One region of the Streptomyces sp. YPW6 genome, then DNA from elsewhere that is predicted to be linked to it. Evidence: predicted binding sites of a transcription regulator. Region 1 holds the regulator's gene; the other holds the start of a gene.
The links. The regulator HrcA, encoded in region 1, represses chaperone genes, less so after heat shock. The targets are predictions, from matches to a motif close to TTNGCACTCNGNNNNNCNGAGTGCNAA.

Region 1 (15,382 bases):
GCGCGGCGGGCTTCGACCACGTCAACCTCGACCTGATCTACGGCACCCCCGGCGAGTCCGACGACGACTGGCGCGCCACTCTGGACGCCGCGATCGGCGCGGGCCCCGACCACGTGTCCGCGTACGCGCTGATCGTCGAGGAGGGCACCCAGCTCGCCCGCCGCATCCGGCGCGGCGAGATCCCGATGACCGACGACGACGCCCACGCCGACCGCTACCTCATCGCGGACGAGGCCCTCGCCGCCGCCGGATTCCACTGGTACGAGGTCTCCAACTGGGCCACCACCGAAGCCGGCCGCTGCCTGCACAACGAGCTCTACTGGCGCGGCGCCGACTGGTGGGGCGCGGGCCCCGGCGCCCACAGCCACGTCGGCGGCGTGCGCTGGTGGAACGTGAAGCACCCCGGCGCGTACGCCCAGGCGCTCGCCGAGGGCCGCTCGCCCGGCGCGGGCCGCGAGATCCTCGCCGGGGAGGACCGCCGGGTCGAGCGCGTCCTGCTGGAGCTGCGGCTGCGTGAGGGCTGCCCGCTGGACCTCCTGAAACCCGACGGCCTCGCCGCGTCCCGCCGCGCCCTGACCGACGGGCTGCTGGAGCCGGAACCGTACGGGAGGGGCCGCGCGGTCCTCACCCTGCGCGGGCGGCTCCTCGCCGACGCCGTCGTCCGCGACCTGGTCGACTGAGCCCGGGGGCGAGGCCCTCCCGTCCGGCGAGCCCCCGGGAGGAGGCCCTCACGGCTTGCAGTCCTTCGCCGTCAGCGGCGGCGCGACCCCGGCGGGCTTGCCGCAGACCAGGGTCCGCTCCGCGCTCGGCCCCGGCCGGACCACCTTCACGATGTTGAGGCCGTGCACGTTGTCCGCGACCGAGGACCGGGCCCGGCTGAACGAGATCGTCCCCGTCGGCATGTTGTTCAGGTCCACCGTGTGCAGCGTCGCCCAGGTCTCCGCCGCGCTCCGCCGCCTGTCGCCGCGCGCCGCCGCGTCGTACAGGGCCGCCGTGGCGCTGTAGGCGATCACGGTCTGCCCGCTGGCGAACAGGTCGTCCTCGTACGCCGGACGCCCCGAGACCAGCGCGGCGACCTCCCCGTCGGGGTGCAGCCGTCGCAGGGTGCGGTACGCGTCCCCGTAGAAGCCGAGGTTCTTCCCCCGGTCCAGCGGGGCGAGCGAGGCGTGGTAGAGCGTGACGTTGGCCGCGATGGACGTGGAGTCGTTGAACGTCCCCTTCGTCAGATCGTCGCCGGTGAACACCGTCATCCGCCGGTCCGAGCACCCGGTCGTCTCCGACAGGCCCCGCATCAGCGTCGGCACGTCCTCGACCCGCCCGGCGAAGTACAGCGCGTCCGGCACCCGCTCGGCCCGGCAGATGTTCGTCAGCGGGGCGTTCAGGCTCGCCCCGCCCGCGAGGTCGTACGTCACGTCCTTGCCCGGCTGGAATCCCGCGTCCTCCAGCATCTTGCGGCCCGCGTCCCGCTGCTCGGCGGTGTACCGGTCCAGGTCTCCGTTGAGGTCCTTGCGCGACAGCACGATCGCGTACGGGCGGTCCAGCCCCCGCGCGATCTGCCGGGCCACCAGACCCAGCACATGCGTCTGCTCCTCGTCCGTCGCCGCCAGGCCGAAGTAGTTCGGAAAATCGCGGGGCAGGTCGCTGCTGGAGTTCGTCGTGTTCACCAGCGGCAGCCCGGCCTCGCGCAGCAGCTTCGTCGCCTGCTCGCTCTCCTGGGTGTTCCGGCCGAGACCGACCACCCCGACCACCGTCGGATCCCGCCGGGCCACCTCGATGATCTTCTCCACGGCGGTGATCTGCCGCAGCAGGTCCTCGCCGCCGTTGGCGGTCAGCACCCGCAGCTTCACCGACCGGCGCACCGTCTTGTTCACCGCGCGCTGCTGGAGGTAGACCCCGGTCAGCTCCTCCAGCCCCTTGCGGGTCGCCTCCGGGTCCTTGCCCGTGGCGGTGAGCGGACCGGCGTAGACGATCGTCACATACGCGTCGTCGTCCTCGATGTCGTCGTTCTCCTCGCGGATCGCCTGCTCGATCCGCTCGAACGTGATGCCCTTGCCCGCCCCGTTCAGCTCCAGGTCGTTGCCCCGCGCGAAGAGCACCTCGGGCGCGGTCGCCACCCCCACGCACTCCCGGTCGCCGTCCGGCCCCTGCCAGATCGCGTCCGTGTTCCGGTCGGTCAGCGGCCCGTGGCAGTAGGTGTCGCGCCAGTGCCCCGCCCACAGGAACGCCCCCAGCAGCGAGCCCACGACGGCCACGGCGAGCGTCGCCCGCGACATCACCCACCACGCCCAGGTGCGCCGCACCCGGTGGGTGACGAGCTGCGCGTGGGCGTGCTCATGGGTCAGCTTCTCGGTGGACAGCGGCAGCAGCAGCACCCACGCCAGGGTCGCCGCCGCCACCGGCGACTGGCCCAGGCTCAGATCGTCGACCCAGCGCTCGTAACGGGCCCGCGCACCGGAGGAACCGGTCGGTGTCCCCGGACCCGGCCGCTCCGGGGGCAGCGGCGGGGTGTGCCGCATGATCTCGGAGGCCGGCAGCGAGGCGAGCAGCAGCAGCGGATCCACCTCACTGCGCCGCGACCGTACGTTGTTGATCGCGTTGATCAGCAGGATGCCGCCGTTGTCCTGCGTGGCCCGGGGCAGGAACACCACCGGCGGGACCGTGCGCTTGCTGCGCCGCCAGTCCAGGGAGTGCGGGCGGTAGTTGTGCCGCAGGTCCTCCAGCAGCGCCTGCACCCGCAGCTCCAGATGGAACTGGCGCGCGTACTCGTCGCCCGCCCCCGCGTCCGCCACCCGCTCCGCGACCGCCGCCGCCCGCGCACGGATCACCCGCCACGAACCGCTCGGCGAGAACCACGACCAGCCGTCCGACGGATACCCGGTGCTGGAGGCGGCCAGCGAGGAGGTGGTGGCGAACCACCGGCTGGCCCGGCGCAGCCACAGCAGCGGCGGCGCGGCCCGCCGCGCCAGGCCCACCACCGCGAGCCCGATCAGCGCGACCGTCGCCACCAGGACCGTCAGCAGCCAGTCGATCTCCCCGAGCAGCACGCTGAGCAGGGCGATGAACAGGGCTCCGACGAACGTCTCGGGCCGCACCGACTGCCGCAGCACGTCCCACCGGGTCCCGCCGCGCGGCCTGCCGGAGCGCCAGCGCAACCGGCTCAGCTGCTCCAGAATCCTTTCCTCGCGGACCTCGGCGGGGTTCCCGCCGGACTGCCCCACCACCGTCGCCGTGGCCTGCTCGATCGCCCCGAGCAGCCGCGAGCGCGGAAAGGCGAAACTCTTGTACTGGGTGTTCTCGCGGGTCTCCCACGGCTTCTCCGAGAGCGTGCGCACCATGTCGAGCGCCGCCTCGTACGGAGTCGCCCCCGCGCCGTCCAGCAGCCGCACCGGCACCCGGCGCAACTCGTTGGCCCGGTGCACCTGGTGCACGAGCTGCTCCACCCGCGCGTCGATCTCCGGACCGGCCCCCGCGTCCGCCGCCTGGGCCACCACGAGCGGCATCACCGGGCGGTTGACCCGGTACCGGTCGATCAGCTGCTGCATCAGGTGGAAGACGGCCGAAGCCGCCTCGTTGTCCGCACTGTCCCGCCAGACCTCGCGCGCCATCGCCCGTACCCTTCCCCCGTGAACCGCCGGCCCGTCCGTCCTCTCGTGTAACCCTCAATAACCGATGGTGCGTGTGGGACGCAGACATTCCCAGAGATCGGTATGCGATCGTCCGGGAAGGGCGGGAGTCAGCCCGGGGACATCAGTCCGGAAGGGTGACGAAGTCGATCAATTCCTCCACTCGGCCCAGCAGTTGGGGTTCCAGGTCCTTGTAGCTGCGGACCTTCGACAGAATGTGCTGCCAGGCCGCCCCGGTGTTCTCCGGCCACCCCAGAGCCCGGCACACCCCCGTCTTCCAGTCCTGCCCCCTCGGCACCACCGGCCAGGTGTCGATCCCCACCGACGACGGCTTCACCGCCTCCCACACGTCGATGTACGGGTGCCCCACCACCAGCACGTGGTCACCGGTCACCCGGTCGGCGATCCGGGACTCCTTGGAGCCGGGCACCAGATGGTCCACCAGCACCCCGAGCCGGGCGTCCGGTCCCGGCCCGAACTCCCCGACGATCGCCGGAAGGTCGTCGATGCCCTCCAGGTACTCCACGACCACGCCCTCGATGCGCAGGTCGTCCCCCCACACCCGCTCCACCAGCTCCGCGTCGTGCCGGCCCTCCACATAGATCCGCCCGGCCCGTGCCACCCGGGCCCGCGCGCCGGGCACCGCCACCGAACCGGAGGCCGTACGCGTGGGACGCGCGGGACCTCCGGGACCCGGGCGCACCAGGGTGACGACCTTGCCCTCCAGCAGGAAGCCGCGCGGTTCCATCGGGAACACCCGGTGCTTGCCGAACCGGTCCTCCAGGGTCACCGTCGGCCCCTGGGCCGTCTTCTCGCAGCGGATCACCGCCCCGCAGAAGCCGGTGGCGACCTCCTCCACGACCAGATCGGGTTCGGCGGGCACCTCGGGCACGGGGGCGGACCGCTTCCACGGCGGGGTCAGGTCCGGCTGGTAGCTGCGCATGGCCCGACGATAATCGGCCCGCCGCCGTGAAGAACCTCACGCCGCCCCGAACCCTCACCCCGCCGTGACGCTCCACACGCCGCCGCGATGCTTCTCACCCCGCCGAGGAACCGCCGCCTCGCCGAGACGCTCCTCACGCCGCCGCGCGGGCCCTCGGCACCGCCGCCAGGACGCCGCCCGCCGCGACGGTGCTCATGCCGCCGTGAACGTCCTCGGCACCGCCGCGATGCTCCTCACCCCGCCGCGAACCGCTCCGCCAGCGCCGCCCGTTGCGCCCGGACGAACGCCGCGTCCACCACCGCCCCGTGCCCCGGCACGTACAGCGCGTCCTCGCCGCCCAGCTCCAGCAGCCTCTCCAGCGCGGCGGGCCACCGCGCGGGGACCGCGTCCGTGCCCGCCTGCGGCTCGCCCGACTCCTCGACCAGGTCGCCGCAGAGCACCACCGGGGGCTCGCCCTCCGAGCCCGGCACCAGCACCGCGAGGTCGTGGCCGCTGTGGGCCGGACCCAGACCGGCCAGCAGTACCCGGCGGCCGCCGCCCAGATCGAGCGCCCGCTCGCCGCGCACCTCCTCGTGCGGGACCACCAGCGTGCCGGCCGACCGGGCCGCCTCGTCCTCCGGGACGCCGTGCCGCACGGCGTCCGCGTACAGCCCCTGCTCCCCGTTCCGCAGCAGGGCGGTGAGCCCCGCCGAGCCGTACACCCGGACCCCGGCGAACGCCGCCGCGCCCAGCACATGATCGAAATGGGGATGACTCAGTGCGATATGCGTCACCCTGCGGCCGAGCAGCGCCTCGGCCTGCCGCCGCAGCTCCACGCCCTCGCGCAGCGTCGACCCCGTGTCGAACAGCAGCACCCCCTCCGCCCCGGCGACCAGCGCCACGGTGGCGTCCCAGCCGGGGAGCCGCCGCCGGCCGACGCCGTCGCCCAACCGCTCCCACCCGAAGTCTTCCCAAGCGACGTCCATACCAGGACGCTATCGGCAGCGACCTGCGCGGTCCGGTGGGAGGGCGGCCGGTCGCCCTTGCCCAGGCCCCACCCCACCCCCGTACACTGACGACGGGATTGCTGGCACTCGTACGCACCGAGTGCCAGTCGGAGACCGGAGACAGACAGCTGGAGGTGTGCGCGATGCTCAGCGAACGCAGACTCGAAGTGCTGCGCGCCATCGTCCAGGACTACGTCGGCACCGAGGAGCCCGTCGGTTCCAAGGCGCTGACCGAGCGGCACCGGCTGGGGGTCTCCCCGGCCACCGTCCGCAACGACATGGCGGTGCTGGAGGACGAGGGCTTCATCGCCCAGCCGCACACGAGCGCGGGGCGCATCCCCACCGACAAGGGGTACCGCCTCTTCGTCGACAAGCTCGCGGGCGTCAAGCCGCTCTCCTCGCCCGAGCGCCGGGCCATCCAGAACTTCCTCGACGGCGCGGTCGACCTCGACGACGTGGTCGGGCGGACCGTGCGGCTGCTCGCGCAGCTGACCCGGCAGGTCGCCGTCGTGCAGTACCCCTCGCTGACCCGTTCGACGGTGCGGCACGTGGAGCTGCTGTCGCTCGCCCCCGCCCGGCTGATGCTCGTCCTGATCACGGACACCGGCCGCGTCGAGCAGCGTATGATCGACTGCCCTGCGCCGTTCGGTGAGGCATCGCTCGCGGATCTGCGGGCCCGGCTCAACAGCCGGGTCGTCGGACGCCGCTTCGCGGATGTCCCGCGCCTGGTGCAGGAGCTGCCAGAATCCTTCGACAGCGAGGACCGGGGGACGGTTTCCACGGTTCTTTCCACCCTCCTCGAAACCCTGGTCGAGGAGACGGAGGAGCGGCTGATGATCGGCGGCACCTCCAACCTCACCCGCTTCGGACACGACTTCCCGGTGATGATCCGGCCGGTGCTGGAAGCACTGGAGGAGCAGGTCGTCCTGCTGAAGCTGCTCGGTGAGGCCACGGACTCCGGCATGACCGTACGGATCGGGCACGAGAACGCCCACGAGGGGCTCAACTCCACGTCCGTCGTCGCGGTCGGCTACGGTTCGGGCGACGAGGCAGTCGCCAAACTCGGCGTGGTCGGACCGACCCGCATGGACTACCCCGGAACGATGGGAGCGGTACGCGCAGTGGCACGTTACGTCGGACAGATCCTGGCGGAGTCGTAAGTGGCCACGGACTACTACGCCGTACTCGGCGTGCGCCGCGACGCATCTCAGGACGAGATCAAGAAGGCATTCCGTCGGCTCGCCCGCGAGCTGCACCCGGATGTCAACCCGGACCCGAAGACCCAGGAGCGGTTCAAGGAGATCAACGCCGCTTACGAGGTGCTCGCCGACCCGCAGAAGAAGCAGGTCTACGACCTCGGCGGCGACCCGCTCTCCGGTAACGGCGGCGGCGGTGGCGCGGGCGGTTTCGGAGCCGGCGGCTTCGGCAACTTCTCCGACATCATGGACGCCTTCTTCGGCAACGCCGCGCAGCGCGGGCCCCGTTCGCGGACCCGGCGCGGCCAGGACGCCATGATCCGGCTGGAGATCGACCTCAACGAGGCGGCCTTCGGCACCACCAAGGACATCCAGGTCGACACGGCCGTCGTCTGCAACACCTGCAGCGGCGAGGGCGCGGCCCCCGGCACCTCCGCCCAGACCTGCGACATGTGCCGCGGACGCGGCGAGGTCTCGCAGGTCACCCGGTCCTTCCTTGGCCAGGTCATGACCTCGCGGCCCTGCCCGCAGTGTCAGGGCTTCGGTACGGTCGTGCCCACCCCGTGCCCGGAGTGCGCCGGAGACGGCCGTATCCGCTCGCGGCGGACGCTCACGGTCAAGATCCCGGCCGGCGTCGACAACGGCACCCGCATCCAGCTCGCCGGAGAGGGCGAGGTCGGCCCCGGCGGCGGCCCGGCCGGCGACCTGTACGTGGAGATCCACGAGCTGCCGCACTCCGTCTTCCAACGGCGCGGCGACGACCTGCACTGCACGGTCACCATCCCCATGACGGCAGCGGCCCTCGGCACCAAGTGCCCGCTGGAGACGCTGGACGGCCTGGAGGAGATCGACATCCGGCCCGGCACCCAGTCCGGCCAGTCCGTCCCCCTGCACGGGCGCGGGATCACGCATCTGCGCGGCGGCGGCCGGGGCGACCTGATCGTCCACGTCGAGGTGATCACCCCGTCCAAGCTCGACCCCGAGCAGGAGCGGCTGCTGCGGGAGCTGGCCAAGCTCCGCGGCGAGGAACGACCCCTGGGTCAGTTCCAGCCAGGTCAGCAGGGCCTCTTCTCCCGTCTGAAGGACGCGTTCAACGGCCGCTGAACCGCTTTCCGCCTTTCACCGCACCGCCCGCCGGTTCCTCACCGGCGGGCGGTGCGGCGTTCGGCGGGAGAACCGGTCAGGCCGTCGACTGGCTGATTCGGCCCCGTGGGCGGGACGTGGCACGATGCGCTCATGTCCTCCGCGTTGACCGATCTCTGCCGGTATCCGATCGTGCAGGCCCCCATGGCGGGCGGCGCGTCCGGACCCCAGCTCGCCGGGGCCGTCGCCGAAGCCGGCGGGCTCGGATTCCTGGCCGCCGGGTACAAGACGGCGGACGGGATGTACAACGAGATCAAACAGCTCCGCCGGCTCACCGCCGGCCCGTTCGGCGTCAACCTCTTCATGCCGCAGCCCGCGCTCGCCGACCCCAGCGCCGTCGAGGTCTACCGCCACCAGCTCGCCGGCGAGGCCGCCTGGTACGAGACCCCGCTCGGCGACCCGGACGGCAGCGGCGACGACGCCTACGAGGCGAAGGTCGCGATCCTGCTGGACGATCCGGTCCCGGTCGTCTCCTTCACCTTCGGCTGCCCCACCCGCGACACGCTCGACGCCTTCGCCCGCGCCGGTACGCACACCATCGTCACGGTCACCTCCGCCGAGGAGGCCCAGAGCGCCCAGTGGGCGGGCGCCGACACCGTCTGCGTCCAGGGTGTCGAGGCGGGCGGCCACCAGTCCACCCACCGCGACGACCCGCAGCTCGACCAGACCGGCACCGGGCTGCTCTCCCTCGTCGCCCAGGTCCGCGAGACCGTGCAGATCCCGATCGTCGCCACCGGCGGCCTGATGCGCGGTTCCCAGATCGCCGCCGTCATCGCGGCGGGCGCGGACGCCGCCCAGTTCGGCACCGCCTTCCTGATCTGCCCCGAGTCCGGCGCGCACCTCCTGCACAAGCAGGCCCTGACCAACCCCCTGTTCGTCCGCACCGAACTGACCCGTGCCTTCTCCGGGCGGCCCGCCCGCGGCCTGGTGAACCGCTTCGTCCGCGAACACGGCCCGTACGCCCCCGCCGCCTACCCCCAGGTCCACTACGTCACCAGCGGGCTGCGCCAGGCCGCCGCCAGGACCGGGGACGCCCAGGGCATGGCCCTGTGGGCCGGACAGGGCCACCGGATGGCCCGCGAACTGCCCGCAGGCGAGCTGACCGAGCTGCTCGCCGCCGAACTGGAGGCCGCCAGGGCGGCCCTGAGCATGAGGAGCCCCCGGTGACCGCACCGGTCTTCGTCGTCGAACGGATGCCCACCGGAACGGAGTTCGTCCTGGAGGGCCCCGAGGGGCGGCACGCCGTCTCCGTCAAGCGGCTCCAGCCGGGCGAGGACGTCGTCCTGACCGACGGGCACGGCCACTGGGCCGAGGGCGTGGTCCGCGCCGCCGAGGGCAAGGACCGCCTCACCGTCGCGCTCCGGGCGGGCGTCCGGGAGGAGCCCGAGCCCACGCCCCGGATCACCGTCGTCCAGGCCCTCCCCAAGGGCGACCGGGGCGAGCTGGCCGTCGAGACGATGACCGAGACCGGCGTGGACGCGATCGTGCCCTGGCAGGCCGCCCGCTGCATCACCCAGTGGAAGGGCGAGCGGGGCGCGAAGGCCCTGGCGAAGTGGCGCAGCACCGCCCGGGAGGCGGGCAAGCAGTCCCGCCGGGTGCGCTTCCCCGAGGTGGCCGAGGCCATGACGACCAAGCAGGTCGCGGCCCTGCTCGCCGGAGCCGACTTCGCGGGGGTGCTCCACGAGGACCGCGACCACGACAGCACCCCGCTGGCCACCGCCGGACTCCCGGCCGAGGGCTCGATCGTGCTCGTCGTCGGCCCCGAGGGCGGCGTCTCCCCGCAGGAACTGACCGCCTTCGCCGAGGCGGGCGCCCGCCCCTACCGGCTCGGCCGCAGTGTGCTGCGCACGTCCACGGCGGGGACGGCGGCGACGGCGCTGCTGCTGGGACGTACGGGCCGCTGGGGGTGAACGGGGCCCGGCGATAGCATGCCCCTGTACTGATCACCCGGTCACGAGTACCGACCTGATCACCTGATCGCGAGTACCGACCCACCAGCGAACGAGGAGGCCCGGCGCCATGGCGGGAGAGCCGCAGTCCGACTGCCTGTTCTGCAAGATCGTCTCGGGGGACATCCCGGCGACCATCGTCCGCGAGAGCGACACCACCGTCGCCTTCCGCGACATCAACCCGCAGGCCCCCACCCACGTCCTGGTCATCCCCAAGGTCCACTACCCCGACGCCGCCTCCCTCGCCGCCGCCGAACCGAAGATCGCCGCCGACATACTGACCGAGGCCGGCGCGGTCGCCGCCGACGAGAAGATCGACTCCACCGGCTACCGGGTCGTCTTCAACACCGGATCCGGCGCCGGCCAGACCGTCTTCCACGCCCACGCCCACGTGCTGGGCGGCCGCGGCCTCCAGTGGCCCCCCGGATAGCCCTCGTGCCGCACAGCCCTTCGTAGCGCAGGAGCGTTTCCCCATGTCCGTACGCGAGCTGGTGGTGCTCGGCACCGCCAGCCAGGTCCCCACCCGGCACCGCAACCACAACGGCTATCTGCTGCGCTGGGACGGGGAAGGCATCCTCTTCGACCCCGGCGAGGGCACCCAGCGCCAGATGCTGCGGGCCGGGGTCGCCGCGCACGACCTCCACCGGATCTGCGTCACCCACTTCCACGGCGACCACTCCCTGGGGCTCGCCGGGGTGATCCAGCGGATCAACCTGGACCAGGTGCCGCACCCGGTGACCGCCCACTACCCGGCGAGCGGGCAGCACTTCTTCGACCGGCTGCGGTACGCCACGGCGTACCGCGAGACCGTCGAGCTGGCTCAGGCCCCGGTCGCCGGGGACGGCGCGGTCCTCGCCGCAACCCCCGCGTACACCCTGGACAGCAGGAAGCTCTCGCACCCCGTCGAGTCGTACGGCTACCGCCTCACCGAGCCCGACTCCCGCCGCATGCTGCCCGCCCTCCTCACGGAGCACGGCATCGCCGGACCGGACGTGGGCCGCCTCCAGCGGGAGGGCTCCCTCCGCGGCGTCACCCTGGAGCAGGTCTCCGAGCACCGGCGCGGGCAGCGGTTCGCGTTCATCATGGACACCCGCCTCTGCGACGGGGTGTACGCGCTCGCCGAGGGCTGCGACATGCTCGTCATCGAGTCGACCTTCCTCGACGAGGACGAGAAACTGGCCGTCGACCACGGCCACCTGACCGCAGGGCAGGCCGCCCGGGTCGCGAAGGACGCGGGCGTCCGCCACCTCGTGCTGACCCACTTCTCCCAGCGCTACAACGACCCGGAGGCGTTCGAGACCCAGGCCCGCGCCGCCGGGTTCGACGGCGAACTCACCGTCGCCCAGGACCTGATCCGCGTCCCGGTCCCCACCCGGCACCACCCCTGAGAACCCCCACCCCCGTTTGCGAGACACCGTGCACCTCCCCAAGGCAGAACTCCACCTCCACATCGAAGGCACCCTCGAACCCGAACTGGCCTTCGCCCTCGCGGAACGCAACGGGGTGACCCTGCCGTACGCCACCACCGACGAACTGCGCGCCGCCTACGCGTTCGACGACCTCCAGTCCTTCCTGGACCTCTACTACGCGCTGATGGCCGTCCTGCGCACCGAGGACGACTTCGCCGAACTCGCCGACGCCTACCTCGCCCGCGCCGCCGCCCAGGGGGTCCGGCACGCCGAGATCTTCTTCGACCCGCAGGCCCACACCGCCCGGGGCGTCCCCATCGGCACGGTCATCGAGGGCCTCGGCCGCGCACTGGAGCGCAGCGAGGAGACCCACGGCGTCTCCACCCAGCTCATCCTGTGCTTCCTGCGCGACCTGTCCGCCGAATCGGCCCTCGGCACCCTCGACGCGGCCAAGCCGTATCTGCACCGGATCAGCGCCGTGGGCCTTGACTCCGCCGAGGTCGGCCACCCGCCCGCCAAGTTCCGCGCGGTGTACGAGGCGGCCGCCGCGCTCGGTCTGCGCAAGGTGGCCCACGCGGGCGAGGAGGGCCCGCCGGAGTACATCCGGGAGGCACTGGACGTCCTCGGCGTCGAGCGCGTCGACCACGGGCTGCGCTGCATGGAGGACCCGGAGCTGGTGGCCCGGCTGGTCGCCGGCCGGGTGCCGCTCACGCTCTGCCCGCTCTCCAACGTCAGGCTGCGCACGGTCGACACGCTGAAGGACCATCCGCTGCCCGCGATGCTGGCCGCAGGACTGCACTGCACGGTCAACTCCGACGACCCCGCCTACTTCGGCGGGTACGCCGGAGACACCTTCGACGCCGTCCGTGACGCGCTCGCCCTCGGCCCGGAGGAGCTGCGCACCCTGGCCCGCAACTCCTTCGAGGCGGCCTTCCTCGACCACGACGAGGAGCGCCGGGCGCGCTATCTGGCCGAGGTCGAGGCGTACGCGTTCGACTGACCGGATCCGCCGTCCGGACCGGCGGTCCGGATCGCGCTGCGCACCAGCCGCCCGCGCCGTACGCGCAGTTCGGTGACGGGTTGCTCCGGTGAGCCGAGCTTCGGCACCGCGCCGGACAGGCCGCCGCCGGTGGTGGCGGCGAGCAGCGCGGCCGGAGCGCCACCGCGACGGCGCACCGAACCGGGCACCAGCGGACGGCCGCCGGTGTGCAGCGCCACGGCGGTCACCGGGGCGGCGACCAGCAGGGTGGCCGCCCCCAGGACCAGCCCCATCGCCGGATAGCCGGCCTCCTCGGAGAGCACGCTTCCCAGCAGCGGGCCGCAGGCCACCCCCACCGAGGAGGCCGAGCCCGCCAGCACCGCCCACCGGCCGCGTACGTCCAGCGAGGCGGCCAGCCCGATCAGGTAGGACAGGACCACCGGGTAGACGGTGTTCCACAGGATCTCGCCGGTCGCGAACGACCCGAGGTCCCGGGCCGAGGAACTGAGCACGATGCTCGCGGCGATGACCACGGTCCCGAGCCCGATCGGCACCGCCCGGCCGAGCCGCGCGCCGAGCAGCCCGGCGCCCGTCACGCCGAGCAGCCCCGCGCCGAGCGCGGCGGCGAACACCGCGCCCACGGTGACCTCGGACAGTCCCGCCTGGTCGAGGCCGATGCGGCTGCTCACGCCCCACAGGGCGTTCTGCGCCATGGACCAGACGAGCATGCCGCCCGCCAGGACGAGCCCGGAGCGGCGGTGCGGCAGCCTGCCGGTGATGGGCGCACTGCTCTCCCCGGCGGCCCGTACACCGTCGAGCCGGGCGGTCGCGGGCCAGACGAGCAGGGCCGCCAGCGCGATCGCGGCGAACGGAAGCCGGTGGCCGCCGCCGAGATGAGGAATCGTCAGATAGAGGACGCCCGCCGTGGCGGACACGGTGAGCAGCCCGAGCGAGGACGTGCGGTGCGGGTCGCGCCGGGCGGCGATCCCGGACGCCGCGACCGCCGTCGCCGTGCCCGAGCCGAATCCGCCGATCATCACACCGAGCACCACCAGCGGTACGGACCCGGCGAGCGCGGCACTGCCGTAGCCGACGGCGGCCAGTGCCAGTCCGGCGCGGGCGGGGGTACGGGCCCCGAACCGCTCGACCCGGCCCGCGAGGGCGAAGCCGGCGCCGGCCGAGCTGAGGAGCAGGGCGCTGCCGACCAGACCGGCCTGGGCGGGGCTCAGCCCGAGATGGGCGCTGAGCCGGCCGACGACGGTGGGCAGCAGATAGGAGGCGAGGTAACCGGCGGTGAACACGGCCACCAAGGGCCACGCGGCACCAGGGCGCGAGGACATGGGCGTTCCTGAGGACATGCCTGAGCAGGCAGAGGGGAGGGGAGGGTAAGGCGACAGGCAAGGGGGAGGTACGGCAGGAGGTACTGCGGAAAGGCATGGGGGTGCTGCGGAAGGTATGGCGATATGCCAGGGGATCGCGGCTCTCGTCGGACAACGTCCCCGAAGGTGCTCGCGGGGCAATTTGTATCAAGCGCTTCCGGCTCCCCGAAAGTGACCCAGATGTGATCTGGGTCACATATGTGTTTATGCAGTCGAACACCGGGTAGTAGCGCATGTTTATGCAGGTCAGGCGTGCTGCGAACACATGGGCGCGGACACTGCGTTCGCCTCCGCTGATCGGGCAGACTGACCGCACCCCACACGGTCCGGATCCCACCGCGATCCGCCGCACGACCCCGGGAGCGCACGGTGAGCACAGACACTCCGGGCATCGACCCGCTGGAGGCGCTGCGCGCCCCGCGCGACCCCGCCTGCGACGTCTTCCTGACGGGCCCGGTCTTCCTCGACATCATCTTCACGGGCCTCGACAGCGCCCCGGTGCGGGGCACCGAGTCCTGGGCCCGGGGGATGGGCTCCAGCCCCGGCGGCGTCGCCAACATGGCCACCGCCCTCGCCCGCCTCGGGCTGCGCACCTCCCTCGCCGCCGCCTTCGGGGACGACCACTACGGCGAGTACTGCTGGGACGCCCTGGAGCAGGGCGAGGGCATCGACCTGTCGATGTCGCACACCGTCCCCGGCTGGCACTCCCCGGTCACCGTCTCGATGGCGTACGAGGGTGAGCGCACGATGGTCTCGCACGGCCACGAGGCCCCCGCCCCGGCCGGACCGGGAACCTCGTCGGCGGCCCCCGGGCCCGGCACCTCGTCGGCGGCCCCCGGGCCCGGCCCGGCCGGACCCGGAACCCCGGCCGCGGCCGCCGGAACCGCCACCTCCGGCGGAGCCGGAGCCCCGGACTTCCCGCGGTGCCCGCCGCGCGCCCGCGCCGCCATCGCCTCGCTCGCCCCCGGCCGGAGCGAGCCCTGGGTGGCGGCCGCCGCCCGTGGCGGTGCGCTGGTCTTCGGCGACGTCGGGTGGGACGAGACCGGCCGCTGGGACCTGGACGCCCTGCCCGACCTCGCGCACTGCGAGGCGTTCCTGCCCAACGCCGAGGAGGCGATGCGCTACACCCGGACCGACTGCCCGCGCGCCGCCGCGCACGCGCTCGCCGAACGGGTCCCGCTCGCCGTGGTCACCCTCGGCGCGGAGGGCGCGTACGCCGTCGACGGGCGCACCGGCACCGCCGCCGCGGTGCCCGCCATCGAGGTGGAGGCGCTCGATCCGACCGGGGCGGGGGACGTCTTCGTCGCCGGTTTCGTGACCGGCACCCTCGCCGCCTGGCCGCTCGCCGACCGCCTCGCCTTCGCCGGGCTCACGGCCGCGCTCTCGGTCCAGGAGTTCGGCGGCTCGCTCTCCGCCCCCGGCTGGGCCGAGATCGCCGCCTGGTGGCAGCTGATCCGCACCTGCGACCGCCAGGACCCGGCCGCCCTGGAGCGCTACGCCTTCCTGGAGGACCTGCTGCCCGCCACGGCCCGCGCCTGGCCGCTGCGGCGCGCGGTGCCCACGATCGGCTTCCGTCAGTGAGCGGGCGGCCGGGCCGCGCACGCGGGAACCGGGCCGTGCCGCCCGCCCGGCCACGCGAGCGTCCGCCCGTCGGCGCACGTACGGCCCGTGCCCGCCCGGCCGTGTCGCACAGACGGCCGGTAAAACCTCTCGGTGTTGTCACTGACAGGTCGTAGGCTTGGTAATCCGGAGGTTGTCGAGCAGCGAGAACCCTG
Region 2 (15,382 bases), 2.3 Mb from region 1:
TGGGTGGCCGCCGTCCTCGCCCTGCTCCTCGGACTGGGGCTGCCCGCCCTGGCGTTGGCGACCGACCCCGGTGACCTGCTGGGCCGCAAGTCCTACGTCACCCGGCCCATGCTCCTCATCGTCGGCTGCGCCCTCCTCGCTCCGGTCCTGGTGCGCCCGGTCGGCCGGCTGCTGACCTGGCTGCCCGCGCGGCTCACCGGTGCCACTGGCGTTCTCGTCAGGGAGAACACCGCGGCGGGGGTCCGCAGGACCGCCGCCGTCGCCGCGCCCGTCCTCATCACCGTCGCCCTCGCCGCCTCCCTGGCGGGAACGGTCGCCACGCTGGAGGAGGCCAGGGCCACCGAGGCGCGTACGGCCACGACCGCCGACTTCGTGGTGACCCCGGGGCAGGAGGACAGGCCCCTCGCACCCGCCTTGCTGGAGCGGGTGGGGGACATCGAGGGGGCCGTGGTCAGCGCCTCGCGGTCCACGGCCGTCACGGTCCTCGAAGAGAACACGGCCCTCGTCTCCTCCGAGGCACGCGCGGTCGACCCCGTCCGGCTGGCAGCCGTGGCGAGGCCGCCCGTGACGGCCGGCCGGCTCGCCGATCTCGACGACGGCTCGATCGTCGTCAACGAGGAGTGGCTGACCACCCGGGTCGGTGACCGGGTCACCGTCTGGCTCGGCGACGGGAGCGAGAGGTCGCTGAGGATCGCCGCCGTCCTGGCCACGGGCACCGGTGGCAACGGCGTCTACGTCACCCCGCGCAACGCCGGGGGCGCGGACGTCGACCGGATCGACGTCAAGGTCGCCGGAGGTGGCGACCGGCGCTCCGTCGCCGCCGCGCTGCGCACCGCCGCTGTCGACTCCGGTGCGCGGGTGGCGACCCGCGCCGCGTGGTCGGCCCCGACCGCCCCCGGACCGGACGACCACACCCGCACGGGCCTGCGCATGATCCTCGGCATCGCTCTGCTCTCCACCGGGACCGCCCTGGCCAACACTCTGGTCATGGCCACCTCCGGCCGGGCGCGCGACCTCGCCGTGCTCCGGCTCGCCGGGGCCACCGTCCCGCAGGTCCTGCGGCTCGTCATGGCCGAAGCGGTGACGGCGGTCGGGGTGGGCGCGGTGCTCGGGGGTCTGGTCGCCGCGGTGAACCTCCTGGTGGTCCGGGGCGCGCTGGCGTTGCTGGGTGTCACGTCCGCCGTCGTGGTGCCGTGGGCGATGCTCGGCCTCGTCGTCGCGGCCGCCGCAGTCCTGGCCGCGGGTTCCGCCGTTCTGCCGGCTCTGTCCGCTCTGCGGACCCGGCCGGTCGAACTCGTTCGCTCCCATGAGTAGCAGGCCCAGCGGTGCCCGGCCGCCGGGGCGAGCACGCTCGTGCTCCCTTCCGCCAGGGCTTAGGCTCGCCCCATGGGCAGTCACCCGGAACGTCTTCCGAACCCGACCACCCCGGCCGGCCGCGAGGGGCTCGACGCCGTTCTCGCGCGGCCCGACCGCGCGGTCGTCGCCCTCGACTTCGACGGCACGCTCGCCGACATCGTCCCGGACCCCGAGCAGGCCCGCGCCCACCCCGGCACCGTCGAGGCGCTCACCGCGCTCGCGCCGAAGGTCGCCGCGATCGCGGTCATCACCGGGCGCCCGGCGGGCGTCGCCGTGCGCTACGGCGGCTTCGCGGGCGTCCCCGGTCTGGAGCACCTCGTCGTGCTCGGGCATTACGGGGCCGAGCGCTGGGACGCCGTGACCGGCACGGTGCACGCCCCTGCCGCACATCCGGGCGTCACGGCGGTGCGTGCCGAACTCCCCGGCGTGCTGCACGAGTTCGGGGCCTGGAACGGCACCTGGATCGAGGAGAAGGGACAGGCCGTCGCCGTCCACACGCGGCGGGCCGAGGACCCGCAGGCGGCCTTCGAGTCGCTGCGCGGCCCCCTCGGCGAGCTGGCCGCCGAGCACGGGCTGATCGTCGAACCGGGTCGGCTGGTGCTGGAGTTGCGGCCGCCCGGCATGGACAAGGGCGTCGCGCTCGCCGGGTTCGTCGCGGAGCTGGACGCCGAGTCCGTCCTCTACGCGGGCGACGACCTCGGGGACCTCGCCGCCTTCGCCGCGGTGGAGAAGCTGCGCAGCGAGGGCCCGGACGGCATCCCCGGCCTCCTGGTGTGCAGCGGCAGCACCGAGGTGCCCGAACTGGCCGAGCGCGCCGACCTGTCGGTGCCGGGCCCGGCCGCGGTGGTGGACTTCCTGGCGGCCCTGGCGGAGCGGTTGTAGGTGGCCGCCGGGGCGGCGGCCCCGGGAGCGGCCGTGGGAGGAATGGGCGGAGCGGCTGCAGGTGACCGGGGAGGCGGCGGCCCCGTCGGATCTGCTGGAGCCGACCAGTGCGGAGCCCGGCGGATCTGCTGGAGCCGGCCGGTGCGGGGCCCGGCGGATCTGCTGGAGCCGGCCGGTGCGGGGCCCGGCGGATCTGCTGGAGCCGGCCGGTGCGGGGCCCGGCGGATCAGTTGGAGCCGAATGGTGTGCGGCCCGGCGGATCAGTTGGAGCCGAATGGTGTGCGGCCCGGCGGATCTGTTGGAGGTTCCGGAGCAAGGGTCGGCGGGCCGCCCGGAGCCCGGGGGCCGCGTATGTCCGGGTCAGCCCCTCACTCCTGCCGCAGCGCCTCCAACTGGTCCAGGAACCACTGCTGCGGCGGGAGCGCGGTCGCCGCCTCCGCCAGCCGCTTCGTGCGCCCCGAGCGCTCGTCGCCGCTCATCGTCAGCGCCTCGTGCAGGGCCTCGGCCGTACCCGTCACGTCGTACGGGTTCACGACGATCGCGTCCTCGCCCAACTCCTCGTACGCCCCCGCCTCCCGTGACAGCACCAGCGCGCAGCCGTGGTCCGAGACGACGGGGACCTCCTTGGCGACCAGGTTCATGCCGTCGCGGATCGGGTTGACCAGTGCCACGTCCGCCAGCCGGTACGCGGCCAGCGAGCGGGCGAAGTCGTCCTTGACGTGGAGCACGACCGGCGTCCAAATCTCCGTGCCGTACGCCCCGTTGATCTCCGTGGCCAGCGACTGGACCGCCGCCGTGTAGTCCCGGTAGACGGCGAGGTCCTGGCGGGAGGGGTAGGCGAAGGCGATGTGGACGACGCGCTCGCGCCACTCGGGGCGGGTCTCCAGCAGCGTCCGGTACGCGTGCAGGCCGCGCACGATGTTCTTGGACAGCTCGGTTCGGTCGACCCGGACGATCGTCTTCCGGTCCTCGCCCACCTGCTCGCGCAGCGCCGCCATCCGCTCGTCCACGTCCGCCTCGTGCGAGCGGCGGCGCAGGAAGTCCGCGTCGGCGCCGAGGCCGTGCACCCCGATTCTGGTCCGGCCCGTGCCGCCGAGGATCTCCGTGCAGCAGCCGATGAACGCGTCCGCCCACCGCCGGGTCAGGAACGCGGCCCGGTCCGCGCCGAGGATGCCGTGCAGCAGCTGCTCGGCGATGTCGTCGGGCAGCAGCCGGAAGTAGTCGACGGGGGCCCACGGGGTGTGCGAGAAGTGGCCGATCCTCAGGTCCGGGCGCAGTGCGCGGAGCATGCCGGGGACCAGGGCCAGGTGGTAGTCCTGGACCAGGACCGACGCCCCTTCCGCCGCCTCCTGGGCGAGTGCCTCGGCGAAGGCCCGGTTGTACGTCTCGTAGGAGGCCCACTGGCGCCGGAACTCCGCGTCGAAGACCGGCTCGACGGGGGTCTGGTAGAGCAGGTGGTGGACGAACCACAGCACGGAGTTCGCGATGCCGTTGTACGCGTCGGCGTGCACCTCGGGGTCGATGTCGAGCATCCGCACACCCGGCTCGCCGACCCCGCGCCGCACCGCTTCGCGGTCCCCGTCGCCGAGGGCCGCGCAGACCCACAGCTTGTCGTCGACGGCGCTCAGCCCGGAGACGAGACCGCCGCCGCCGCGTCTGGCGTCGAGCGTCCCGTCCTCGCCGAGCGTGTACGTGATCGGGCCGCGGTTGGACGCGACGAGGACCTGGGCAGGCGAGGAAGACGTGTGCTCGGTGACCATGTAGCGGAACCTAGCCCGTTAGGGAAGCCGCCAAACGCCTCGGAGGGGCACGCGCCTCCCGCCACGCCCTCCCCGGCGCCCGTCCGTGCCCCGGCCCGCGCCTCGGGCCCGGCGTCCGCCAGCGCCTCGGGCCGCGCGTCCGTCCCGGCCTCGGGCACGCCTCCCGCCACGCCCTCTCCGGCGTCCGCCCGCGCCCCGGCCCGTCACGCGCCGCCCCGCCCCCTCACGCCGCGTGGCGCTCCGCGTACTCCGCGATCTCCCGCATCGGCGGCCGCTCCTCCGTGTCCACCGCGTGGGTGCGCGGTACGAAGCCGTCCCCGCCGCGTTCGAACTGGGTCAGCGCCGGCCGTACCAGATGGCCCCGGGAGAGCCTCAGCTGTGCCGTGCGGTAGATCGCCGCCGCCATCCGGCCCAGTGCCTGTCCGTCCTGGTGGCGGTGGACGCGAACGCCGACGTCGACCTGGCCCAGCGCGTCCAGGCCCACCGTGTGCAGCGCGTCCACGAGCAGCCCCAGCTCCACTCCGTAACCGACGGGGAACGGCAGCCGCTCCAGCAGCGACCGGCGCACCGCGTACTCGCCGCCCAGCGGCTGCACGAACCCGGCCAGCTGCGGCCAGTGCAGATTGAGCAGCGGGCGGGCCACCAGTTCCGTGACCCGGCCGCCCTGACCCGCTCGGTCGCCGAGCGGGCGGTCGTACATCGCCTTGACGAAGTGGACGGAGGGGTCGGTGAGCAGCGGGCCGACCGTCCCCGAGACGAAGTCCGCCGAGAAGTCCCTGAGGTCGGCGTCGACGAAGCAGACGATCTCGCCGCTGGTCACCAGGAGTGAGCGCCACAGCACCTCGCCCTTGCCGGGCAGGGCCGGGATCCGGGGCAGGATCGCGTCCCGGTGGACCACGCGCGCGCCCGCCGCCCGGGCCACGGCCGCGGTGGCGTCGGTGGAGCCGGAGTCGATCACCACGAGTTCGTCGACGAGCCGGATCTTCTCCATCAGCTCGCGGCGGATCACCGCCACGATCGCGCCGACCGTGGCCTCCTCGTTCAGTGCGGGCAGGACCACGCTCACGGACGTACGGAGCGGGTCGGCGGCCCGGACGTCGGCGAGCTGGTGCGGCGGGCGGTCGCCGGACGACCAGGAACGCCTGGTCAGCCAGCGTTCCACCTCTTCGAGCACGGTCGGCACTCCCTGTCTGTGTGATCCATCTCGCGGTTCGGACGACTATCTCAACGGTCCGGTGCTTCGGTTACAGTCTTGAACAACGCGGATGACCGTCGCATGTCGGGGTCGGAGCGCGCACAAACGCCTGGATCGAAGATCCAGCGCCATAGAGCTCATCCAGAGGGACTGAGGGAACGGCCCGTTGAAGTCCCGGCAACCCTCCTGCCGACCGCGAGGTCACGGTGGGGAAGGTGCCAATTCCGTCTTGCGGCGAAATGCGTCGCGAGGAAGATGAGGAGAAAGGACCTCCGCCATCATGGCTGTTCAGACCGTCGCAGGTAATGCCACCACCGCCTCCCCGGACCTCGGTCCCGCCGCGGCGCTTTCCTGCCGCGAGTGCGGCGAGCGTTTCGAGCTCGGCCCCCTTTTCGCCTGTGCGTCCTGTTTCGGGCCGCTCGAAGTGGCCTACGACCTGCCCACCGGCTCGCCGGAGGAACTGCGCAAGCGCATCGAGGCCGGTCCGGACAACATCTGGCGCTACGCCCCGCTGCTGCCGGTGCCCGCCGACGTCGCGGACAAGCCCAACCTGAACCCCGGCTTCACCAAGCTGGTCAAGGCCGACAACCTCGCCCGTGAGCTGGGCGTCACCGGCGGCCTGTACGTCAAGGACGACTCCGGCAACCCGACGCACTCCTTCAAGGACCGCGTCGTCGCGATCGCCGTCGAGGCCGCCCGCGCCTTCGGTTTCACCACCCTCTCCTGCTCCTCCACGGGCAACCTGGCCGGAGCCGTCGGCGCCGCCGCCGCCCGCGCCGGACTGCGCTCCTGCGTCTTCATCCCGCACGACCTGGAGCAGGGCAAGGTCGTCATGGCCGCGGTGTACGGCGGTGAGCTGGTCGGTATCGAGGGCAATTACGACGACGTCAACCGCTTCTGCTCCGAGCTCATCGGCGACCCGCTCGGCGAGGGCTGGGGCTTCGTCAACGTCAACCTCCGCCCGTACTACGGCGAGGGCTCCAAGACGCTGGCGTACGAGATCTGCGAGCAGCTCGGCTGGCGGCTGCCCGACCAGATCGTCATCCCGATCGCGTCCGGCTCCCAGCTCACCAAGATCGACAAGGGGCTCCAGGAGCTGATCAAGCTCGGCCTGGTCGAGGACAAGCCGTACAAGATCTTCGGCGCCCAGGCGGAGGGCTGCTCCCCGGTCTCCGCCGCCTTCAAGGGCGGGCACGACGTCGTCCGGCCCCAGAAGCCGAACACCATCGCCAAGTCGCTGGCCATCGGCAACCCGGCCGACGGCCCCTACGTCCTGGACATCGCCCGGCGGACGGGCGGCGCGGTGGAGGACGTCACCGACGAGCAGGTCGTCGAGGCGATCAAGCTGCTGGCCCGCACGGAGGGCATCTTCGGCGAGACGGCGGGCGGGGTGACGCTCGGCGTGACGAAGAAGCTCATCGAGGCCGGTGTCATCGACCCGGCGCTCACCACCGTCGTCGTCAACACCGGTGACGGCCTCAAGACGCTCGACGCGGTCTCCGCCACCTCGCAGGCCACGGCCACCATCAAGCCGAGCCTGGACGCGTTCCGCGCCGCGGGCCTCGGCACCGCCTGACGACCACCCCGTAACGCAGGAAGAAGGGCACCACCATGAGCGTCAAGGTCCGCATCCCCACCATCCTCCGTACGTACACGGGCGGCCAGGCCGAGGTCCCGGCGGAGGGCACGAAGCTCTCCGAGGTCATCGAGTCCCTGGAGAAGGACCACCCGGGCATCGCGGCCCGCGTCCTGGACGACCAGGGCAAGCTGCGCCGCTTCGTGAACGTGTACGTCAACGACGACGACGTGCGCTTCGAGGGCGGCCTGGACGCGGCGACCCCGGACGGGGCAGGCGTCTCGATCATTCCCGCGGTGGCCGGCGGCTGCTGAGCCGTCCGGGGCCGCTCCCGGCGGCCCCGCCGCGCCTCTGTGTGACGGCAGTTGCCCCCTCCGCGAGAGAAGCGGAGGGGGCAATTCTGCATGGTTGAGCGCGGTACAGTTGGGGAAGCCCCATCCGCTGCCCGTGCCGCCCGCATATGAGAATGCGCCCGGCCCCGATAAGAAGCAGCCAAAGTACCTGAACCTCTTGCGGCATAAGTGGCCTTTGCCTGGCCCGACTTGCCCGTAAATCTCAGCAAACCCGCATATTCGCGTGTTCCTCGTGGCCCAGAATTCTCGTCCGATTGACCTGTTGCAGAGGGCAGTTGGGCGGATACATTCGGCCGCGGTCGACGCGCTGCGGCGCCGCGCACCCTCTCCTGTCGGAGGGTGAGTTCCGACCCGGGCCCGCGAAGTGCGGTCCCGTGCAAGGGCCAGTAATAGGGGAGTTGGGCATGGCTCAGGGCACCGTCAAGTGGTTCAACGCGGAGAAGGGGTACGGCTTCATCGCGGTCGACGGTGGTGCGGATGTTTTCGTCCACTACAGCGCGATCCAGATGGACGGGTACCGCACCCTCGAAGAGGGTCAGCGAGTTGAATTCGAGATCTCGCAGGGCCAGAAGGGGCCCCAGGCCGACATGGTCAAGCTCGCCGTCGGCTGAGCTCGGCGCGGTCGTCCGACGACACCACTCACGCACGCAGGGCCCGACCCCGGGAAGAGGGGATCGGGTCCTGCGCGCGTTCCGGGGCAGGGGGTCGCGCCTCGCGCGGGTCCCGGGCCGGCGGTGGCCGCGTACGGGGCGGGCCGCGGCCAGGAACCGCAGGTGACCGCGGCCCGGTGCGGGGGAGGGTGCGCGCCTCGGCACCCCTTATGTCGGCAGGGCTCCGTGGTTCTGTGCTCCTGTGCCGACAGGGTTCCGCGCTCCTGCGCCGGCAGGGCTCCGCGCCCCTGCGCCCCTGATGCTGGTGGGGCTCCGTGCCTCCGTGCGGGCAGGGCTCCGGGGTCCGGCGCCGGGCGGGCTCCGGGGGCCTCGTCCGCATGGCGGGTACTGGCCGAAGGCGCTTGCACTCACGGGGGTCGAGTGCTAATCATTGGCGTTAGCACTCTCCAGGTGAGAGTGACAGAACTTGGACCGGGCCGGTGAGGCCCGCAGGTGCGATGGGGCAAGGAACCATCACACGCGCAGGCCGTCCGTCGCGGGCGCCTCCCGGTCCGGAGAAATCCACCCCTGTCCGGGAGGACCACTTCACATGGCCAAGATCATCGCGTTCGACGAGGAGGCACGGCGCGGTCTCGAGCGCGGGATGAACCAGCTCGCCGACGCCGTCAAGGTCACCCTCGGCCCCAAGGGCCGTAACGTCGTCCTCGAGAAGAAGTGGGGCGCGCCCACGATCACCAACGATGGTGTGTCCATCGCCAAGGAGATCGAGCTCGAGGACCCGTACGAGAAGATCGGTGCGGAGCTGGTCAAGGAGGTCGCCAAGAAGACGGACGACGTCGCCGGCGACGGTACGACCACCGCCACCGTTCTCGCCCAGGCGCTCGTCCGCGAGGGTCTGCGCAACGTCGCCGCGGGCGCCAACCCGATGGCCCTCAAGCGCGGTATCGAGAAGGCCGTCGAGGCCGTCTCCGCCGCTCTGCTGGAGCAGGCCAAGGACGTGGAGACCAAGGAGCAGATCGCTTCGACCGCCTCCATCTCCGCCGCCGACACCGAGATCGGCGCCAAGATCGCCGAGGCGATGGACAAGGTCGGCAAGGAAGGCGTCATCACCGTCGAGGAGTCCCAGACCTTCGGTCTGGAGCTGGAGCTCACCGAGGGTATGCGCTTCGACAAGGGCTACATCTCGGCGTACTTCGCCACCGACATGGAGCGTATGGAGGCGTCGCTCGACGACCCGTACATCCTGATCGTCAACTCGAAGATCGGCAGCGTCAAGGACCTGATCCCGCTGCTGGAGAAGGTCATGCAGTCGGGCAAGCCCCTGCTGATCATCGCCGAGGACGTCGAGGGCGAGGCGCTCTCCACCCTGGTCGTCAACAAGATCAAGGGCACCTTCAAGTCCGTCGCCGTCAAGGCCCCGGGCTTCGGCGACCGCCGCAAGGCCATGCTCGCGGACATCGCCATCCTCACCGGCGGCACCGTGATCTCCGAGGAGGTCGGTCTCAAGCTGGAGAACGCCGGCCTGGACCTGCTCGGCCGCGCCCGCAAGGTCGTCATCACCAAGGACGAGACGACGATCGTCGACGGCGCCGGTGACAGCGACCAGGTTCAGGGTCGCGTCAACCAGATCCGTGCCGAGATCGAGAACTCCGACTCGGACTACGACCGCGAGAAGCTCCAGGAGCGCCTCGCGAAGCTGGCCGGCGGCGTGGCCGTCATCAAGGCCGGCGCCGCCACCGAGGTGGAGCTCAAGGAGCGCAAGCACCGCATCGAGGACGCGGTGCGCAACGCCAAGGCCGCCGTCGAGGAGGGCATCGTCGCCGGTGGTGGCGTGGCTCTGCTCCAGGCCTCGGCCGTCTTCGAGAAGCTCGACCTCACGGGCGACGAGGCGACCGGCGCCAACGCCGTGAAGCTCGCGCTGGAGGCCCCGCTCAAGCAGATCGCCGTCAACGGTGGTCTCGAGGGCGGCGTCGTCGTGGAGAAGGTCCGCAACCTGGCGGTCGGCCACGGCCTCAACGCCGCGACCGGCGAGTACGTCGACATGATCGCCGAGGGCATCCTCGACCCGGCGAAGGTCACGCGTTCCGCCCTGCAGAACGCCGCGTCCATCGCCGCGCTGTTCCTCACCACCGAGGCCGTCATCGCCGACAAGCCCGAGAAGGCCGCTGCGGCCGCTCCGGGTGGCATGCCGGGCGGTGACATGGACTTCTGATCGGTTCCGGCTCACGCCGGTCGATCGAAGCTCCGCGTACGTCCCACAGGGGCGGTATCTCCTTCACGGGAGGTGCCGCCCCTGTGGCGTGTCCGGGGCAGGGGAGCCCGGGGGCCGGCACCCGGGGGCTGGCACCCGGGGCCGCGGGGCCGTGGGGCCGTGGGGCTCGGAGCCTGGCCCTTGGACCCGGGCCACGGCCTCCTGCCTCCGGGACGCGGGGAGCCTGGCCCGTGGACCCGGGGCACAGCCTCCCGACCCCGGGCCCGGGCCGGGGCCCCGGGCCCCAGCCTTCTGCCCCTGCCTCCGGGGCACAGTCTCCGGCACCCCCGGGCGCAGCCCCCGCCTTTCTCTCCCCGGGCCACGCCCCCTGCCTCGGGCCACCTCCCCCTGCCCCAGGGCCGGGGTGGCCGTGGGAAGTGGGGGGGGGCGGGGTGGCCGAATGGCTACTTGCCGTAGCCACTCCCGTACGGCAAAACGTTTCGGCGCGACGGTGCCGAGGGCGGTGGCGCGCCCGTGATCTCTGAGGTAGAGGGGTCCTGGGGCCCGGCCCGGGGGCCGTTCCGGCCGGTTCGCCGGGTCCGGCGGCGGCCGTCATCCGTCGTGCCAGCTCACTGCCCGGTTCGATCACCGCGTTCGGTCCCGGGGCCGGTCCGCCGGGGGTGCGTGCCCAGGGGGTGTGCGACTGCACAGGGTCGCCGGAAGATCGTCTCGGCCCGGAGTCGAGAAACCGGGAGAGGGGCCGCCCCAGGCTCCGGTGCTCGCGCTATCCGGCCAACTTCGCACGGTAAGTCGGAATCATGCGTACCGGTTCATCGGCCGGACATGATGGCTCTGGTGTTCGCATGATGAACACCAGTCGCACGAACAACTCCCGTTATGCAGGAGCCAGATGGGCATAGCGGTCGCCAACCACACAGAAGGGAAAGTCTCATGAAGCAGCAGAAGCAGCAGCAGAAGAAGGCTTACGTGAAGCCGGCGATGTTCCAGCAGGGCGACTTCTCGAAGAAGACCGCCGGCTACTTCGTCGGCTCGTACAAGGAGTACTGGACCCGGCGCATCGTCTGATCCGCCGATCCGTCTCCTGCGCACCGCGTGAGAACTTCCGAAAGGTGAAGATGCCCGGCCAGTTGCGTGACTACTTCGTCGTCCTGCCGGACAGCGCGGCGGGAGCGGCAGCGGCCGGGCAGCTTCCCGCGCCGGAAGCGGCTGCCGGGCGGTCCTCCGCGCCGGACGCCGCCGGGCCCGCCCGGGAGGCGGGCGACACGCTGACCGTCGCCCATCCCTCGGGCCGGCCCTGGGTCGTCGCCCGCCCGCTGGTCCGCCGGGTCAGCCATCTCGCCCGGGGCGAGGACGCCCTCGTCCTCATCGGCCCGGACCGCGTCCCCGACGCCGTGCTCGCCGGCATCCTGGAGGGCGCCCGCGACCGCATCGGCCTGGAGCGCCGACTCGCCCGGCTGCCCGGCCTCCACCACGTGGTCGCCAGGCTGTCCGGGCAGAGCTGGATCCGGGGCACCGCCACCGGACTCCGCCGCGTCTACCACGCCCGGCACCCGGCGGCCGGAACCATCGCCTCGGACCGCCCCGCCGTCCTGGCCCGGCTGATCGACGCACCCCTGGACGACAGCGCGCTGGCGCTCCGGCTGCTGGACTTCCTGCCGCATCCCCTGAGCCGACGGCCCGTGTGGCGCGGTGTCCACGAGACCGGCGCCGGGTACGGCCTGGCCCTGCCCGCCGCAGCCCCGGGCACGGCCGCCGCCCCCGGCCCCGCCGAGTACCGCTGGTGGGAGCCGCCGCCCGGGGAACTGCCCCTGGCGGAGGGCGCCCACAGGCTCGGGGAAGCCGTCGAGGCCTCCGTACGGGCCCATGTCGGCGGCCTGGACCGGATCAGCTGCGAACTCTCCGGCGGGCTGGACTCCACCGCCCTCGCCTTCGCCGCCCGCGAGACCGGCCCCGCGTCGCTGTCCCTGCTGACCGTCGCCGCCCGGGACCGGTACAGCGAGGACGAGACCTGGGCGCGCAGAGCCGTCGAGGCGGCACGCGGCACGGCGGCGACCGCGTCGAACGGCCACCCCGCCCCTGCCCCGGACGGCCACGCCGGCCTTACCGGAGGCCGCCACCCCGCCACCGCCCCGGACCACCACGCCGTCCCCGCGCGTGGCCGCCACCCCGCCCTGGACCATCACGTCGTCCCCGCCGCCGACGCCCCCTACTTCTACGCCGATCTGGCCTCCACCGCCGCCGAGCTGAACGACGAACCGCTCCCCGTCGCCCCCGGCCGGGCCCGCGCGGCACTGCTCCTCGGCCGCGCCCGAGCCACCGGCTCCCGCTACCACCTCACCGGCTACGGCGGCGACGAGATCTTCCTCGGCCTGCCCCACGCCTACCAGGACCTCTTCCACGGCAACCCGTTCACCGCCTGGAGCCACCTCGGCGGCCTGCGCCACCAGCTCGGCTGGCCGCTGCTGCCGACGCTCAAGGCCCTGTCCGACCGTTCGCCGTTCCCCCGCTGGCTCGCCGGGGCGGTCACCGCCGCACCCCAGCCCGTCGCCCGCACCCCGCTGCTCTCCTGGGGCGTACGGCAGTCCCCGCACCCCTGGCTCACCGAGCACGCGAAGGCCCTGATCGCCGAGGAGTTCCGGGCCGCCGCCGAGCACGCCGAACCGATCGACCCGTGGCGCGGACGGCACGTCGACATCGACGGCGTACGGATGGGAGCCCGGCACTTCCAGGCGATGGAGGACATCGGCATGACGATCGGGCTGCCGGTCGCCGCGCCCTTCTACGACGACCGGATCCTGGAGGCGACCCTCGCCGTGCGCCTGCCGGAGCGCATCAGCCCCTGGCGTTACAAGCCGCTGCTCGTCGAGGCGATGCGCGGAGTCGTGCCGGACGCGCTGCTGGCCCGGACCACGAAGGACCACATGTCCTCCGACGAACACCAGGGACTGGCCGAGCACGCGCCGGAGCTGGCCGAGTTGTGGACCGGCTCGCGCCTCGCCGACCACGGCCTGGTCGACGCCCGCCAGCTGCTCCGCCTGGCGGCCGAACCCTTCTCGCCGGTCCTGGTCGAACACTCCATCAGCTCCACCGTGGCCGGGGAGACCTGGCTCCGCACCGCCGAGAACGCCTGGCCCACCTCCCGGTCGACGCCCACGACCTCCACGACCACCACCAGCGAGGCAGCCCTGTGAAGCTCAGAAAAGGCATCGCCGTCACGACCACCGAGTACGGCGGGGTCCTGCTCGACGAGAAGACCGGCAGCTACTGGCAGTTGAACGACACCAGCGTCATCGTCGTCGAGGCCCTCGCGGCCGGCCGCGCCCCCGAGGCCGCCGTCGACCGGATCGTCGCCGAGTTCGACGTGGAGCGGGCCGAGGCCGAGTCGGACGTCGCGGAGCTGACCCGGCGGCTCGTCGAGGCAAGGATCCTGCGCCCATGACCACGGAGATGACGATGCCCCGCCGGGGCGCGGGAGCGGGCGGGACGAGGCTGCGGGCCGCCATCGCCGCCGCGCTCGTCATGGCCCGGCTCAAGCCCGGCCGGCTGCGCCGGATGCTGGCCCGGTGCTCCCGGGGCGCGCGCCCGGCCTCGTACGCCGAGACGCTGGAAGTCCTGGAGGCGGTCGTCGCCACCAGCCGCCGCTGCGCGAGCCGTTACGGCTGCCTGCCCCGATCGGTGGCCGTCGCCCTGGCGTGCCGGATGGCCGGTGTCTGGCCCGACTGGTGCGCGGGGGTGTGGGCGACCCCGCCGTTCTCTCCGCACGCCTGGGTGCAGGCGGAGGGGCGTACGGTCGGGGAGCAGGCGGAGGCCGCCGATCTGCGTCCTTTGATGGTGGTGACGGTGGGCGAGGAGGTCCGGGGTGAGCACGGTGGCGGGGACCACGGCGGGGGCGGGACAGACGGGGCCGGGCCCGGGGCCGGGCAGACCGCCTGAGAGCGTGGAGCGGCCCGGACCGGACCGCGTGGAGCGGCCCGGACCGGACCCATCCCCGGGCCCGGACCGCCCCGGCCCGGCCGCCCCCGCACCTCCGCCCACGCCGGGGCTTTCCCCCCTCCGCCTGCTCCTGGCCCGGGTCCGTCCGCACCGGGGTGTCCTGATCCGGGCGGGCCTGCTCTCGCTCGCCGGGTCCGGGGCGGGGCTCGCGATGCCGCTGATGGCGAAGCACGCGGTGGACACGTTCGCCGAGGGCCGCTCACCCGCGGCCCCGCTCGTCGCGCTGACCGCGCTCGTGCTGGCCGGGGCCTGCCTCTCCGCGTACGGGAGCTATCTCATGGCCCGCACAGGAGAGGGCGTGGTCCTCCGCGCCCGCGATCAACTGGTGGGCCGCATCATGCGGTTGAAGGTTCCGGCGGTGGACCGGCTGACACCCGGCGACCTCCAGTCACGGGTCACGAGCGACACGACCCTGCTCCGTACGGTGCTGTCCAGCGGGCTCGTCGAGTCGTTCAACAGCGTCCTGATGCTGCTGGGCACGACCGCCCTCATGGCGTACATGGACCCGACGCTGCTCGGTGTGACGCTGGTGGTGGTCGTCGGCATCGGCGCCGTGACGTCCCTGCTGATGCCGCGCATCCAGCGGGCCCAGCTCAGGGCGCAGGAGTCCGTGGGCGCGATGGGCGCGGCCCTGGACCGGGTGCTCCAGGCGTTCCGTACGGTCAAGGCGAGCGGGGCGGAGGAGCGGGAGACGGCGGCGGTCGCGGCGGCGGCGCGGCACGCGCACGACCGGGGCGTGTCGGTGGCGAAGTGGTCCTCGGTCACCGACGTCACGATGACGATGTCGATCCAGCTGGCGTTCCTGGCGGTGCTGGGCGTTGGCGGCGCGCGGGTCGCCTCGGGCTCGCTGGAGATCTCCTCCCTGATCGCGTTCCTGCTGTACCTCTTCTACCTGATGGGCCCGATCGGTGGTCTGGTCGAGGGCTGGACGGGCCTGCAGAGCGGGCTGGCGGCGGTGCGCCGGATCGACGAGGTGGAGTCTCTGCCGGGCGAACCGACGGACGAGCGCAGCGGGTTGACGCAGGAGGACGGCGGCCCGCTCGGAGTGACCTTCCAGGACGTGACCTTCGGCTACGGAGACGAGCGCGCCCCCGCCCACCGGGGGGTGACGTTCGACGTGCCGGCCGGCGGGATGGTGGCGCTGGTGGGCCCGTCCGGGGCCGGCAAGTCGACGGTGTTCAGCCTGCTGGAACGCTTCTACGACCATGAGGCCGGCACCATCACCGTGGACGGCCGGGACATCCGCGACTGGCCGCTGTCCGAGCTGCGGGGCTCGCTGGCGTACGTGGAACAGGACGCGCCGGTGCTCGCCGGGACGCTGCGGGAGAACCTCCTGTTCGCCGCCCCGGCCGCCGACGAGAGCGAGCTGACGGCCGCGGTCGCCCGTACCCGGCTGGACGCCCTCGTCGAGCGGCTGCCCGAGGGCCTGGCCACGGCGGTCGGC

Region 2: a site for HrcA is predicted at 8,134-8,160, ahead of groL (chaperonin GroEL). Genes of this name have one in related genera too.

Annotation. Positions count from the first base shown of each region.
Region 1 covers NZ_CP076457.1:5,503,329-5,518,710, forward strand. The annotation lists gene hemW (radical SAM family heme chaperone HemW) at 1-680, shown strand, start outside; gene KME66_RS24185 (ABC transporter substrate-binding protein) at 729-3,605, opposite strand; gene KME66_RS24190 (DUF3097 domain-containing protein) at 3,748-4,566, opposite strand; gene KME66_RS24195 (MBL fold metallo-hydrolase) at 4,800-5,531, opposite strand; gene hrcA (heat-inducible transcriptional repressor HrcA) at 5,696-6,712, shown strand; gene dnaJ (molecular chaperone DnaJ) at 6,713-7,852, shown strand; gene KME66_RS24210 (nitronate monooxygenase) at 7,985-9,058, shown strand; gene KME66_RS24215 (16S rRNA (uracil(1498)-N(3))-methyltransferase) at 9,055-9,801, shown strand; gene KME66_RS24220 (histidine triad nucleotide-binding protein) at 9,911-10,270, shown strand; gene KME66_RS24225 (ribonuclease Z) at 10,314-11,228, shown strand; gene KME66_RS24230 (adenosine deaminase) at 11,257-12,249, shown strand; gene KME66_RS24235 (MFS transporter) at 12,213-13,568, opposite strand; gene KME66_RS24240 (carbohydrate kinase family protein) at 13,977-15,188, shown strand.
Region 2 covers NZ_CP076457.1:3,252,168-3,267,549, reverse strand. The annotation lists gene KME66_RS14235 (ABC transporter permease) at 1-1,314, shown strand, start outside; gene otsB (trehalose-phosphatase) at 1,387-2,238, shown strand; gene KME66_RS14225 (trehalose-6-phosphate synthase) at 2,607-3,998, opposite strand; gene KME66_RS14220 (glucosyl-3-phosphoglycerate synthase) at 4,222-5,172, opposite strand; SAM riboswitch class I at 5,328-5,455, shown strand; gene thrC (threonine synthase) at 5,474-6,769, shown strand; gene KME66_RS14210 (MoaD/ThiS family protein) at 6,805-7,083, shown strand; gene KME66_RS14205 (cold-shock protein) at 7,527-7,733, shown strand; gene groL (chaperonin GroEL) at 8,323-9,945, shown strand; gene KME66_RS14195 (keywimysin-related RiPP) at 10,876-11,010, shown strand; gene KME66_RS14190 (asparagine synthase-related protein) at 11,061-13,136, shown strand; gene KME66_RS14185 (lasso peptide biosynthesis PqqD family chaperone) at 13,133-13,384, shown strand; gene KME66_RS14180 (lasso peptide biosynthesis B2 protein) at 13,381-13,878, shown strand; gene KME66_RS14175 (ABC transporter ATP-binding protein) at 14,003-15,382, shown strand, end outside.